DNA from 3 places in the Massilia sp. Soil_C_3 genome. Region 3 is predicted to be linked to each of the others. Evidence: riboswitches for the same ligand, from Rfam matches in the RefSeq annotation. Region 3 holds a riboswitch; each other region holds the start of a gene.

Region 1 (4,742 bases), on a different contig from region 3:
CGCGGCGATCAGGCGTTCGAGCAGGGCGCGGCTGACGGCGCCGTCGACGATCACGCCATCCAGGTCGAGGAGGCAAGCCGCGCCGGTGACGCCGAAGGTGATCGCATTGGCGGCTTCCTCGATCCATTGCCGGGTCACGGCTTCCCATGGCCCGCTCAACAGGCGTTCGTCGCCGAACGCCAGCAGTTCCAGGCCGGCCTGGGCATGCATCTCTTCCAGCCGCACCAGCGAAGCCGCGCCGAGCAGCTGCGGCGCCACGCCGCGTTCGTCCGTGCCGGCCAGGCCCAGGGGCATCGAACCGATCGCGCCGGCATTGCCGAACTGGCCGCTGTGCGGCTCGCCGTCGATCACCAGGCCGCCGCCGACCAGGGTGTCGACGAACACGTACAGATAGCTTTTCAGCTTGCGTCCGCGGCCGGCCACCAGTTCGGCCACGCAGGCTGCGATCGTGTCCTTGGCGAAGTCGACGCGCAGCGGCGTCATGGCCTGCAGGCGCACGCGCACGTCGACCCGGCGCCAGGCTTTTGCCTCTTGCGGCAACAGGCTCTCCAGGCCGTGCCAGGTGCCCAGTGTGAGCGGGGCGGCCAGGCCGATGCCGGTCAGGCGAGGCGCCAGTTCCGGGCCGAGGAAGTCGTCCACCTCGCGCAGCCTCGCGTCGATGGCGGCGAACACCTGTTCCACCTCGGGGCTGGCGTAGGGCGTCGACGACTGCCAGCGCAGCGCGCCCGTGAAATCGAGCAGGACCACGTCCAGCGCGCGCCGGCCGATCTGGATCCCGATCGAGAACGCGCCTTCCGGATTCAGGGCGATCGGCTGCGACGGCTGGCCGACCTTGCCGCGCACCGCGTCGCGCTTGACCACCAGTTGCTCGTCCAGCAGGCGGTTGATGATCACCGAGGCGGTTTGGGTACTGAGCTTGGTCAGGCGCGCGACTTCGGCCTTGGGCAGGCTGCCATGGGTGCGGATCGCCTGTAGCACGACCCGCTCGTTGTACTCGCGCATGCCGACCTGGTTCGAGCCGACGCTGCGCAGCAGCGGCATGGTGGCGGGATCAAAGGCGGTAGGCGGTGCGTTATCGGGCGGCATGGCGCGGGCGTTCAAGGGGAGGGACGGCTGGAAGCCGCCAGTATAAATCCATTCCCGGTAAATAAACCCGTGCGATTTATTTTTCAGGGCAATCTCGATTGCGGAAGAAAAATAATGCGGTGACAACTGGTCGAACTTGGCGGTAGAATCGCGCCCAATCAAGTGAATGGTGCCTTCCTGCTCGTCTGCAGGGAGGTGAAACGGGAAGCCGGTGACGTGCGCGATAGCCATCGCGCGCCAGTCCGGCGCAGCCCCCGCTGCTGTAAGCCTGACGACTCCGATCGAACGCCACTGTGCCCTGTGCACGGGAAGGCAGGACCGGGGAAGGAAGACGGCGAGCCAGAAGACCGGCCATCCACGATGCATTCGTACGTCCCGGGGTGAGGGCGTGCCTGTTGGTTGTTCGCTGTTCCTTCTTTTGCTGCTCGTGCTATTCGCCTATGCGGTCGTGCGCCCTCGTGGCGTGCGCGCACGCGTCCCTGTTCATCGCGGAAGGATGGCGGCTGCCTGTTGTCATGCGCGCTTTGGCGCGCAGCTAAAAGGTCGACGTTCACATGAACACGCTTTTCCTTGTCCGCATCTGCGCCGCATTGGCGTTCCTGCTCGCCTGCGCTTCCAGCAGCGCCGCGACCCTGTTCGCCGTGGTCACCGAGCGCGCCGCGCCGGGCGCCATCGAGGCCGCTCACCGCCACCTGGCCAGCCATCCGCAAGACCGCATCCTGCTGCGTACCCCGGCCCAGCTGATGGCGGCCAGTGAGCGCGACGTGGCAAAGTGGATCGCCGGCGCCGACAGCATCCTGGCGGTATCGCTGTTCGGCGACCCGGCGCGCCGCATGAAGGATGCTCTGGCGCGGCACGCCAGGCCGGACACCGCGGTGCTGGCGCTGAACGGCGAGGCGACCCTGAACCTCATGACGCGCTCGCGTAACGGCAGCCTTGCCGGCTTCTCGCCCGAGCTGCTGCGCCAGCTGGCGGGCGAGGCGCCGCCGCCGGCCGCGTTGCAGGCGGCCGAGGCCGATCCCGCCGCCCGCCACTGGCTGGCCGCGCGCCGCGTGTGGCAGGCGGGCGGCGTCGACAACACCACGGAGCTGATGCGGCACCTGCTCGCGCCAGGCACGCCCCTGGCTGCTCCGCAGCCCGAGCCCACCCTGCGCCTGCGCGCGGGACAGCGCGAGCTGCAGGACGCCGCCGCCTGGGGCAATGCCTCGAAACTCGGCCTGCAGGACCGGCCGACCGTGGTCGTGCTCGACCTGGCGAATATGGATGGCGTGGTGCCCGCGGCGCTGTGCCGCCGCATCGAGGAGCTCGGCCAGCCCTGCGTGCAGCTGCTCACACGCTGGGGCGGCGCCTCGCGCGAAGCGCTCGAGCGCCTGCCGCAGCTGGTCGCGCCGGCCAAGCCTGCGGCGCTGGTGGTGCTGCAGGACTTCGTGGTTGGCGCCGCAGAGGGCCGTGCGGCGGTGGACGAAGCCTTCAAGCGCCTGGACATCCCGGTGTTCAAGGCGATCCGCCTGTCGGACCGCACAGCGATGCAGTGGCAGCTGTCGCCCGACGGCCTGCCGCCCGATTCGGTCCAGTACCGCGTGGCCCTGCCCGAGCTGCAGGGCATCAGCCAGCCAATGGTGGTGGCGGCCCTGGGCCAGCCCCAGCGCGACCGCCAGACCGGCATCGAGAACCGCCCGCCAGTACTGCTGCCGGCCGAAGTCGACCGCCTGTCGGGGCGCGTGGCGCGATGGCTCGCGCTGCGCGCCAAACCGAATGCCGACAAGAAGGTCGCGATGGTCTACTACAACCATCCGCCGGGCCGCCAGAACATCGGCGCCGACAACCTCAATGTGCCGGACTCGCTGTTCGAGATGCTGCATGCCCTCAAGGCCGCCGGCTACACGGTCGGCGAGCTGCCGGCCTCGCCCGAGGCGCTACTCGACATGATCATGGCGCGCGGCGTCAACCTGCCGGAAGACCGCGCCGCCCTGCGCGAGATGGCCGGCACCGTCAATGGCGTCACGGCGCAGGATTACGCGCGCTGGTTCGCGACCCTGTCGCCGCGGGTGCGGGGCGAGATGCAGGACGGCCTGCTGGGGCGCCTGCATGCCGACGTGCTGGCGGCCGAAAAGGCCGGCGAACGCGCGCTGGGCCGCAAGCAGGCCGAGACCGTGATCGAGGAGCTGCTGCACCTGGTCGAGGGCGTCGACCATCCGCAACGCGTCCAGGCCACGCGCGACCTGCATGCGCTGGAAGAGGGTTACTTTGCCTGCCTGGACGACGTCAAGCCACGTCCATGCCAGTCGCTTGCTCCCCTTTATCGACGCCTGATCGCCTACGGCATCGAAGGCATGCGCGGCTGGGGCCCTGCGCCGGGCAGGGTAATGGTCGATGGCGGCAAGATGCTGGTGCCGGGCCTGGTGTTCGGCAACGTCTTCATCGGCCCGCAGCCGCCGCGCGGCTGGGAAGTGGACGAGGAACTGCTGCACGCAAACACCAGCATCACGCCGCCGCACCAGTTCCTGGGCTTTTATCACTGGATCCGCGACCGCTTCAAGGCCGACGCCGTAGTGCACGTGGGCCGCCACTCTACCTATGAATTCATGCCGGGCAAGGCCGTCGGCCTGTCGAGCGACGACTATCCGAGCCTGATCGCGAGCGACCTGCCGGGCATCTACCCGTATATCGTCGACGGCGTCGGCGAAGGCACGCAGGCCAAGCGCCGCGGCCTGGCCATCATCGTCGACCACCTGACGCCGCCGCTGGCGACCACGCCGCTGTACGACGAGCTGCTGTCGCTGCGCCAGATCGTCGAGAGTTTCGAAGCCGCGTCGTCCGAATCGCTCAAGACCCAGGCCGCGCAACTGATGCGCGAGCGCGTCGTGGCCCTGAACCTGCGCGCCGAGCTCGAAGCGTCGATGTCCGACGTATTGGAGGTGCGCGGCATCGGCTTCGACGCCGCCGATGACGACCTGCTTGCGCACGAGATCGGCCACTATCTGACCAAGCTGCAAGAGAAATTCATGCCCCACGGCCTGCACGTGTTCGGCCGTCCATGGAGCCGCGAATCGCTCGACCTGATGCTCGATTCGATGAAGAAGAGCGGCATCAACGATCCCGACGTCGCGCACAAGCTGCGCGACTCGCCGCGGCGCGAGATGGCGGCGCTGCTGGCCGGCCTGGATGGCCGCTACATCGAGCCGGGCAAGGGCAACGATCCGCTGCGCTCGCCCGAGGCGCTGCCGACGGGCCGCAACTTCCACGCGGTCGACGGCGACATCCTGCCGACCCGCCTGGGGTTTGGCCTCGGCCTGCAGATGGCGGGGAAAGCCGCAGAAAGAGACAAAGTAGGCGAGGGCAGCGAAGGCATCATCCTGTGGGCGTCCGACGCCGTGCGCGACGAAGGCGTGATGGTCGGCTTCGCGCTGGCGATGATGGGCGCCGAACCGGTGTGGAATGCGCGCGGCATCGTCACCGACGTGAAACTCACACCGGGCGCCGTCCGGCGCGATGCGGTGGTCACCACTTCCGGCCTGTTCCGCGACCTGTACCCGAACCTGATCCGCCTGATCGACCGCGCCGGCCGGCTGGCGCTGGCGGCGTCGGCGCAGGCGCTGGTCGAGCAGGATCCATCGCTGCGCGAGGGCCTGCAGGCGGCGCTGGCGCCGATCGAA
Region 2 (4,742 bases), on a different contig from region 3:
ATCCCGGAGCTGGCGCTGTCGCTGGCCCCGCACCGCGGCGTGCCGACCAAGCCGCTGCGCATCATGATCATGGGCATTCCCAACGTCGGAAAATCGACGCTGATGAACGCGCTATTGAAAAAGCGCGTTGCCAAGGTGGGCGACGAGCCGGCGGTGACCAAGACCCAGCAGCGCCTGTACCTGAACAAGAACGTGGTGCTGGTCGACACGCCCGGCATGCTGTGGCCAAAGATCGCCATGGCCAGCGACGGCCTGATGCTGGCCGCCAGCCACGCGATCGGCACCAATGCGCTGGTCGAGGAAGAAGTGGCCGAGTACCTGGGCGAACTGCTGCTGCAACGCTACCCGCAGCTGCTGACCGCACGCTACGGCTTCAAGACCGAAGGCATGGACGGCGTGGCAGTGGTCGAGGGCGTGGCGCAGCGCCGTGGCTTCCGCGTGCGCGGCGGCGACTTCGACTACGAGAAAGCTGCACACACCCTGTTGCAGGACTATCGCCAGGGCGCACTGGGCCGCATCAGCCTCGAAACGCCCGAGTCGCGTGCAGCCAGCCTGGCCCAGCACGAGGCCGAGGTGGCCGAAAAGGCCCGCATCGCGGCCGAGAAGGCCGCCGCCAAGGCCGAGGAAGCGGCGCGCGGCAAGCGCGGGACGTAAGGCTCGCCTCTGGCGTGCGTTTCCAGCGTTAGCCTCCGTCGTACCCGCGAAGGCGGGTACCTAAGTACTGCTTGCGTTGTCGTAACGCGCACAAACTTGGGTACCCGCCTTCGCGGGTACGACGTTTTGAGGCAGCGGACTCTTCAAGCCTGCGGCGGCTCTCCGAACCTGAAACTCGACACCGCCAGATTCCCCATGAACGCGTCTTCATGATAAACGCAGGCCGCTGCCTCCTGTTCGGCCGCCCCCAATGCCACCATCAGCGGAATCAGGTGTTCCTCGCGCGGATGCGCCGCCCGTGCCTGCGGCGCCGTGTCCCAGCGCAGCAAGGCTTGTTCGCGTTGAGACGGATCCAGTTCGAGCAGCGCGTGCTGCAGCCAGCCATCGAAGGCCTGGGAGGCCTCGCGTCCGTTCGGCCCGAACTGGCGCAGGTTGTGATAAGACAGCCCGCTGCCGATGATCAGAATGCCCTCGTCGCGCAGCGGCGCCAGCGCGCGGCCCGCCGCCAGGTGGGTGGCCGGATCCAGGTCGCGCCGGATCGACAGCTGCACCACCGGCATGCGCGCTTCCGGATAGACCGGGTACAGCATCGAGAACGTGCCATGGTCGAAGCCGCGTTCGGCGTCCAGCGTGGCGGGGTGCCCCGCGGCCTCGAGCAGGTCGGCCACGCGCCGCGCCAGCGCCGGCTCGCCCGGCGCCGGGTACTTCACCTGATAGGTGTGCGGCGGGAAGCCGCCATAGTCGTAGATCATGCCGGGCGCCGTGCCCGACGACACCATGAACTGCGGCGTCTCCCAGTGGGCGGTCACGACCAGCACCGCGCGCACCGTTTCTCCCGCCTCTGCGCGCAGCGCGGCCAGTGAATTGGCCAACTGGTCATAGGCCGAACCGTACTGCTCGCGCATCCAGGGCCAGGGGCCGCCGCCGTGCGAAACGAAATAGGTGGGCAAGGTAAGTAAGCGCGCCATCATCGCTCCTCTTGAAGCACGAAAACAACGATGGTAGCCGATCCCGCGGCAAGCTGCCGGCGGCCGGGCAGGGGCGCACCTTGTCAAGGTATAATCGCCCCGTTTTGGTGCTCTCGCGCACACCCAGGTGCGCGAAGTTAAACGGGAAACACGACATGGCCGCGCCACGCGCCGTCATGGAAGTGTGCTGCCCCCGCAACGGTCAACAAGCGCCACGCCTGCATGTGCAGCGTGGCAGGCGGTCTCGATAACCACTGTGCATGCCGCGCAGGAAGGTGAGGCCGTCATGCTTGCCAGCCCGGATACCGGCCAAAGCAGGTGGAAGCGCCAGGCGTTTCCGTTGACTCTGGCCTGCGGGGACGCGGGCCGGTGCCTTTTATCGAGAACACATTCATCATGATTTTTGCAGCTGCACCGCGCCGCGCGCCACTCGCACTGGCTTGCGCCTTCGCCCTGTTTACGACTTATGCCGCCGCCCAGGACAGCGCGCAGTCCTCCCTGCCATCGGTCCTCATCACCGGCCCGCGCTTCCCGGCCCAGGCCACGCCGATCGGCGCCACCGTCATCACCGCCGAGCAGATCCGCAGCGCCGGCGCCACCGACGTCAATGCGGCGATCCGCAAGATCGGCGGCGTGTTCGGCCGCCAGAGCCTCGACGGCTCGTCCGACTTCGGCCTCGACCTGCGCGGCTTCGGCACCAATAGCGCCCAGAACACGGTGGTGCTGGTCGACGGCGTGCGCCTGAACGAGAACGAGCTGGCGCACACCGTGCTGTCGACCATTCCCGTGGACACGGTCGAGCGCATCGAGATCACGCGCGGCGGCAGCAGCGTGCTGTACGGCGACGGCGCGACCGGCGGCGTGATCAATATCGTCACCCGCCGCGGCGGCAGCGCCGGTACGCACGGTTCGCTGTTCGCCGAAGCCGGCCGCTTCGACCACCGCGACCTGCGCGCCTCGATCACCCACGGCGCCGGTCCATGGTCATTCGACGCCGCAGTGGCCGATCGCAGCACCGATAACTACCGCGACAACAACAAGTACGAACAGACCAGCTTCAGTGGCGGCGTGCAGTATGCGTATGCGCCTAACGGCCGCGCCGGCCTGCGTTTCGAAAGCTCGCGTTCCGACTCGCGCCTGCCAGGTTCGCTGAACGAAGCGCAATTCCTGAGCATTCCAACCCAGAGCAACAAGCCGAAGGATTACGGCTCGCTCGACACCGACCGCGTGACCGCCTTCGTCGAGCACCGCATCGGCGCGTTCGACCTGGCGGCCGAGCTGTCGCACCGCGAACGTGAAGTCTCGTCCACCTACGATTTCGGCGCGCCGTCGACGTCGGTCTACGGGGCAGAGCAGACCCAGTTCTCGCCGCGCGTGCGCCACACGGCTGATTTCGGCGACAAGCGCAACGAGTTCGTCACCGGCATCGACCTGATCCGCTGGGAGCGCGACGTCGCCTCCGATTTCTCGGCCGGCTCCGCGCGCCAGGACTCGAAAGCCTTCTACCTGCGCGACGAACTGCTTTGGCACGCGCCGCACAATGCCCGCCTGGCGGTCGGCGGCCGTCATGAACGCTTCGAGAAGGACTACAGCGACCCATTGGCTTTCCCGGCTGTCCTTGGCGAGCACCGCAAGCAGTCGCTCAACGCCTGGACCGTGGAAGGCAGCATCGACGTGATGCCGCAGGTAACCGTGTTCGCCAAGGCCGGCCGCAGCTATCGCATCGCCAACATCGACGAGAACTCCTACCGTTCGACCCTGGACGTGCTGGAGCCGCAAACCTCGCGCGACCTGGAGCTGGGCGTGGTCGCCGGCACCGAGGCGCGTAAAGCGACTGCGCGCGTGTTCCGCCACCGCCTGACCAACGAGATCTACTACGATCCGACCATCGGCTTTGGCGCCAACACCAACCTGGATCCGACCCGCCGCCAGGGTGTGGAACTGGAAGGGCAGGCGACCTTCGCCGACGCCTGGCGCCTGACCGGCTCGTGGCAATACGTGCAGGCCGAGTTCCGCGACGGCCCCAACGCCGGCCGCGAGATGGTGCTGGTGCCGAAGCACGTCGTCACCGCACGCCTGGCCTGGACGCCGGGCGACGGCCAGACCGCCGACATCGGCGCCCAGTGGGTCGACAGCCAGCGCTACGGCAACGACTTCACCAACGGTTGCAGCACCCGCATTCCATCGTTCACCACGATCGACGCCCGCTATGCGCGCCGCTTCGGCCCGTGGGAAGTGGCGGTGTCGGGCCTGAACCTGGCCGACCGCCAGTACTACAGCCAGGCCTTCAGCTGCCGTGACGGCATCTATCCGAGCGACGGCCGCCAACTGAAACTGTCGCTGCGCTTCGATTTCTGACGCCATGCAGCGTCTGATCGGGTTGGTGCTGGCGGTGCTGCCGGCCTTCGCCGGCGCCAGCGTCACGGTGGTTGACGACGTCGGCCGCACGGTGACGCTGGCGCAGCCGGCCCGGCGCGTGGTGTCGCTGGCGCCGCACGTCACCGAGCTGCTGTACGCGGCCGGCGGCGGGGCGCGCGTGGTCGGCGCCGTCAACTATAGCGACTACCCGGAGGCAGCCAAGAAGCTGCCCCAGGTGGGCAGTTATAACAAGCTCGACTTCGAGCGCGTGCTGGCGCTCAAGCCCGACCTGGTCGTGGTCTGGCACAGCGGCAACCCGACGCGCCAGGTCGAGCAGCTGGAGCGGCTCGGGATCCCGGTTTACCACAGCGAGCCGGGGCGGCTGGTCCAGATCGGCGACAGCCTGCTGCGCCTGGGCCGGCTGCTCGGCACCGAACCGGCGGCGCAGGCGGCGGCGCGCGACTATGGCGACCGGATCGCGGCGCTCGAGGCGCGCTACGCCAGCCGGCCGCAGGTAGGCGTGTTCTACCAGGTGTGGCCGCGGCCGCTCTACACGCTCAATGACGACCACATCGCCAGCGACATGATGCGCCTGTGCGGCGGCCGCAATCTGTTCGGCGCGGTGAAGACGATCGCGCCCGAGGTCGGCGTCGAGGCGGTGATCGAGGCCGATCCCGAAGTCATCCTGGTCGGCGGGCGCGCCAAGCCCGACGATCCGGGCGGGAAGATGTGGCAGACGTTCAAGGGCATGACCGCTGTCCG
Region 3 (4,742 bases):
TATCGACTGTTAATTTTTAAAGAACTTTATTCGGTACTGCTTTCTGCATTTTGCTTCGAAGCGTTGTGTTCGTCAGCAGCAGAGAGGCGAGATTATCAGGTGTTTCGCGATTTTCGTCAACCTCTTTTTTCTCTTCGTTTTCGCTACCGTGAGGTGGCGTCTGCGTCGAGGAGCGAGACTATAGCAAGCCGAAGGCCGGCTTGCAAGGTTTACGATTGTGATATCTTAGCCGCCGCATTCAGCGACCTTCTCTTACATACCCTTATATGATTCCTACGATCGTCCCTATCGCCGACGCCGCCCTCTCCCAGTCCCTGGCGGACGCCATCAATAACAAGACCAAGCCGCTCGGCAGCCTGGGACGACTGGAATCGCTCGCCGCCCAGCTGGGCCTGATCCAGCGCTCGACCAAGGTCAGCATCGACCGGCCCGCGATCCTGGTGTTCGCCGCCGACCACGGCGTCGTGGCCGAAGGGATCTCCGCCTTCCCGCAAGACGTCACCTGGCAGATGGTCGAGAACTTCCTGGGCAACGGCGCCGCCATCAATGTGTTCGCGCGCCAGAACGGCTGCGCACTGCACGTGGTCGACGCCGGCGTGAACCACGATTTCGGTGACCGCGCGGGCCTCGTGCATCGCAAGGTCGCCAATGGCACCCGCAACTTCGCGATCGAACCCGCCATGACGGCGCAGGAATGCGCGACGGCGCTCGAACACGGCATGGCCTTGGCGCGCGACCTGCCCGGCACCGTGGTCGGCTTCGGCGAGATGGGCATCGGTAATACGACGTCCGCCGCGGCCCTCATGCACACGCTGACCGGACAGCCCCTGGCGCGCTGCGTCGGCGCCGGCACCGGCCTCACGCTGGACGGCATTCGCCACAAGGCCGACGTCGTCGCGGCAAGCGTGGCCCGTCACGCCCATGCCGTGCAGCCGCTCGAGGTGCTGGCCACCTTCGGCGGCTTCGAGATCGCGATGATGGCCGGCGCCATGCTCAAGGCGGCTGAGCTGCGCAAGGTGCTGCTGATCGACGGCTTCATCGTCACCAGCGCGCTGCTGGTCGCCGCGCGCCTGCAGCCGAACATCCTCGACTACTGCGTGTTCTCGCACTGCTCGGGCGAGCATGGCCATGCCCTGCTGCTCGAGGAGCTCGGCGCCCGCCCGCTGCTCGACCTCGGCCTGCGCCTGGGCGAAGGCACCGGCAGCGCGCTCGCCCTGCCCCTGCTGCACGCCGCCGCCAACTTCCTGAACGAGATGGCCACCTTCGCCTCGGCGCAAGTGAGCGAACGCTCGGCATGACGCACCAGCTGCGCCTGTTCTTCATCGCGCTGCAGTTCTTCACGCGGCTGCCGATTCCGCGCTGGGTGGGCTTCGAACCGGCCTGGTTGAACCACGCGTCGCGCTACTTCCCGCTGGTCGGCGTGGTGGTGGGCGTCATCGGTGCGGCGGTGTATCTGGTGGCGGCGCAGTGGTTGCCGGCGGCGGTGGCGGCCGTGCTGTCCACCGCCGCCACGATCTACATTACCGGCGCATTCCATGAAGACGGCTTCGCCGACACCTGCGATGGCCTGGGCGGCGGCATGACGAAGGAACGCGCGCTAGAGATCATGAAGGACTCGCGCGTCGGCGCCTATGGCGCGATCGGCATCGTGTGCATGCTCGGCGCGAAGTTGGCCGCGCTTGCCAGCCTGCCGCCAGCCAGCGCCATCGGCGCCCTGTTGCTGGCTCATCCGCTCTCGCGACTGGCCGCCACATCCCTGATCTGGCAGATGGAATACGCCCGCTCCGAGGGCAAGGCCAAGCCGCTGGCGGTGCGCATGAGCGACCGGGAATTCGGCATCGCCACGCTCACCGTGCTGCTGCCCGCGCTCGCGCTGCTGGCCTTCGGCTTGCTCGACCTGGCCGCCGTCGTCGCCGCGACCGTCGCGGCGCTTGGCGCAACCTGCTGGCTCGCGCGTAAATTCACGCGGCGCTTGCAAGGCTATACCGGCGATTGCCTCGGCGCCGTGCAGCAGCTGGCAGAAGTAGCCATCTATATCGCGGTGCTCGCCACGCTCGGACACGGCGCGCTGGACTGATGCGTATTTACCTGGTGCGCCACCCGCGGCCCGAGGTGCCGGCCGGGCACTGCTACGGTCGCAGCGACCTTGCGGCGAACGAAGCCGACGTCGAACGGGTGCTGGCCACATTGGCGAGCCAGGGGCTGCCCGGCGCGATGCCGGTCTACGCCAGTCCACTCGCACGCAGCGCGGTCCTGGCCCAGCGGCTCTCACCAGCGCCAACCTTCGACGCGCGCCTGGCCGAGATGGACTTCCGGGCCTGGGAAATGCGTAGCTGGGACGACATCCCGCGCAGCGAGATCGACGCCTGGAGCGCCGACCTGCTGCACTACCGTCCCGGCGGCGGCGAAAGCGTGATGGACGTGGCCGCGCGCGTGGCCGGTTTCGATGCCGACATCCGGCGCGAAGGGCATGCGCAGGCCCTCATCGTTTGCCACGCCGGCACCATGCGCCTCATGCACTCGCTGCACCTCGGCGGCAAGCTGGTCGATGCCGCGCTGCGCGCCGCCCAGGCGCCACACCGGATTGACTACGGCGAAGTGATGATGCTGGAAACCTGACAACGCCTTATAATGAGCGCGTTTTGGTGCTCGCGCCTGCGTTCGCAGTCGCAGTTAAACGGGAAACACGAAGCCCCATCAAGGGCCAACGTGTGCTGCCCCCGCAACGGTAAGCAAGTGCCGCATGCTCTCCACGAGCCATGCGGCAAACCGCCCCCTCATACCACTGTGCGCATGCATGGGAAGGTCGGACGGCCATACTTGTCAGCCCGGATACCGGCCAAAAGGTGGCGTCGCTTCGCGCGATGCCGTTCAATCTGGCCTACGGGGACGTCGGCTGGTTGCCTTTGATAAGAAACAGTTCATGAACTTTCCAGTAACCCGGCAAGCCGCCGCGGTCTCGCTCGCCCTCGCCGTCATCTCGTCCGCCGCTTTCGCCGACGCTCCTTCACCTGACGCCATCCCCACCGCCGACACCGTCGTCGTCACCGCGACCCGCAGCGCGCAGCGTGCCGCCGACGTCATCGCCGACACCACGGTCATCGATGCCGAGGAAATCGCGCGCTCGGGCGCCGGTTCGGTGGCCGACATCCTGCGCCGCCAGCGCGGCATCGAAATCTCGCGCAACGGCGCGGCCGGCACCACCACAAGTGTCTTCATCCGCGGCGCCAACGCCAACCAGTCCGTGGTCCTGGTCGACGGCGTGCGCTTCGGCTCGGCCACCACCGGCACGGCCAGCTGGAACGCCATCCCGCTGGGCGCCATCGACCGTATCGAGATCGTCTACGGACCGCTCAGCACCCTGTACGGCGCCGACGCCGTCGCCGGCGTGATCCAGATCTTCACCCGCAAGGGCGAAGGCGCCCCGGTTGTCACCGGTTCGGTGGGCGTGGGCAGCAACGCCACCCGCCAGGCCGATGCTGGCATCTACGGCAGCAGCGGCGGCCCGAACGCCATCAGCTACGCCTTCGGCGCCGGCTACGAGGACTCGGACGGCTTCTCGTCCACCCGCCCGGGCGCCTCGGGCTACAACCCGGACGAAGACGGCTACCGCCGCCGCAACGCCAACGGCCGCGTGACGATGGCGCTCGCACCAGGCCACGAGATCGGCGCCCAGTTCCTGGTCAGCCGCCTGTTCAGCCAGTACGACAGTGGCACCGCCAACTACGACGTCCACAGCGACAACGACCTGAACACCGCCGCGGTCTTCATGCGCAACCAGGTCCTGCCGAACTGGCACAGCACGCTGCAGTACGCGCGCTCGGAAGACAAGTCGGGCAACTTCACCAACGCGACGCCATCCGGCGCCAGCCAGATCGATACCCAGCAGGATGAGTTCAGCTGGCAGAACGACATCGCCATCGGCCGCGACACGCTGCAGCTGCTGTACACGCACCGCAAGGAAGAAGTGCCGTCGATGGGGCGCTCGCGCATTACCAACTCGTATGCGGCCGCCTACTCGGCCAAGCGCGGCGCCCACCTGGTCGACGTCAGCGCGCGCCACGACCGCTCGGTCTACGGCAGCAAGAACACCGGCGCCGCTGGCTACGGCTATGACTTCGGCAACGGCCTGCGCGCCACCGCCAGCGTCGGCACGAGCTTCCGCGCTCCGACCTTCAACGAGCTGTACTTCCCCGGCTACGGCCTGGAAACCAACAAACCCGAAAAAGGCCGCAACCGCGAAGTGGGCCTGCGCTACGACGGCAACGGCTACCAGCTGGACGCGACGTACTTCCACAACCGCCTGACCGACATGATCGTGTCGAGCACCCCATGCCCGGATGGCGTCAACAAAAGCTGCGCCTACAACGTCAACGAAGGCTTGCTCGAAGGCGTCTCACTGGCCGGCAGCACCCGCCTGATGGGCGTCGACCTGCGCGCCAGCCTCGATTGGCAGGATCCGCACGACGAGACCACCGGCAAGCAACTGCAGCGCCGTGCGAAGAAGCACGCCAACTTCGGCGCCGACTACACGATCGGCACGCTCAAGACCGGCGTTGAACTGACCGTCTCGGGTGAACGCTTCGATGACGCCGCCAACAACCGTCGCCTGGGCGGCTACGGGCTGCTGAACCTGCACACGACCTGGCAGTTCACGCCCGACTGGTCGCTGCTGATGCGCCTGGATAACGTCGCCGACAAGCAGTACGAGATCGCGCGTAACTACGGCACCAGCGGCCGCA

The links. A riboswitch is a leader RNA that binds a small molecule or an ion and turns the genes downstream of it on or off. The one in region 3 is predicted to bind cobalamin.
Region 1: linked by a shared signal. The riboswitch ahead of AC3A6F_RS21060 (cobaltochelatase subunit CobN) and the one ahead of AC3A6F_RS25135 (TonB-dependent receptor domain-containing protein) in region 3 are both predicted to bind cobalamin.
Region 2: linked by a shared signal. The riboswitch ahead of AC3A6F_RS04000 (TonB-dependent receptor family protein) and the one ahead of AC3A6F_RS25135 (TonB-dependent receptor domain-containing protein) in region 3 are both predicted to bind cobalamin.

What each region holds. Positions count from the first base shown of each region.
Region 1 covers NZ_JBDGJG010000010.1:143,849-148,590, forward strand. The annotation lists gene AC3A6F_RS21055 (ROK family transcriptional regulator) at 1-1,086, opposite strand, end outside; cobalamin riboswitch at 1,237-1,456, shown strand; gene AC3A6F_RS21060 (cobaltochelatase subunit CobN) at 1,641-4,742, shown strand, end outside.
Region 2 covers NZ_JBDGJG010000002.1:231,787-236,528, forward strand. The annotation lists gene ylqF (ribosome biogenesis GTPase YlqF) at 1-654, shown strand, start outside; gene AC3A6F_RS03995 (DODA-type extradiol aromatic ring-opening family dioxygenase) at 798-1,622, opposite strand; cobalamin riboswitch at 1,711-1,950, shown strand; gene AC3A6F_RS04000 (TonB-dependent receptor family protein) at 2,019-3,980, shown strand; gene AC3A6F_RS04005 (cobalamin-binding protein) at 3,985-4,742, shown strand, end outside.
Region 3 covers NZ_JBDGJG010000017.1:38-4,779, forward strand. The annotation lists gene cobT (nicotinate-nucleotide--dimethylbenzimidazole phosphoribosyltransferase) at 267-1,298, shown strand; gene AC3A6F_RS25125 (adenosylcobinamide-GDP ribazoletransferase) at 1,295-2,077, shown strand; gene AC3A6F_RS25130 (histidine phosphatase family protein) at 2,077-2,619, shown strand; cobalamin riboswitch at 2,627-2,858, shown strand; gene AC3A6F_RS25135 (TonB-dependent receptor domain-containing protein) at 2,924-4,742, shown strand, end outside.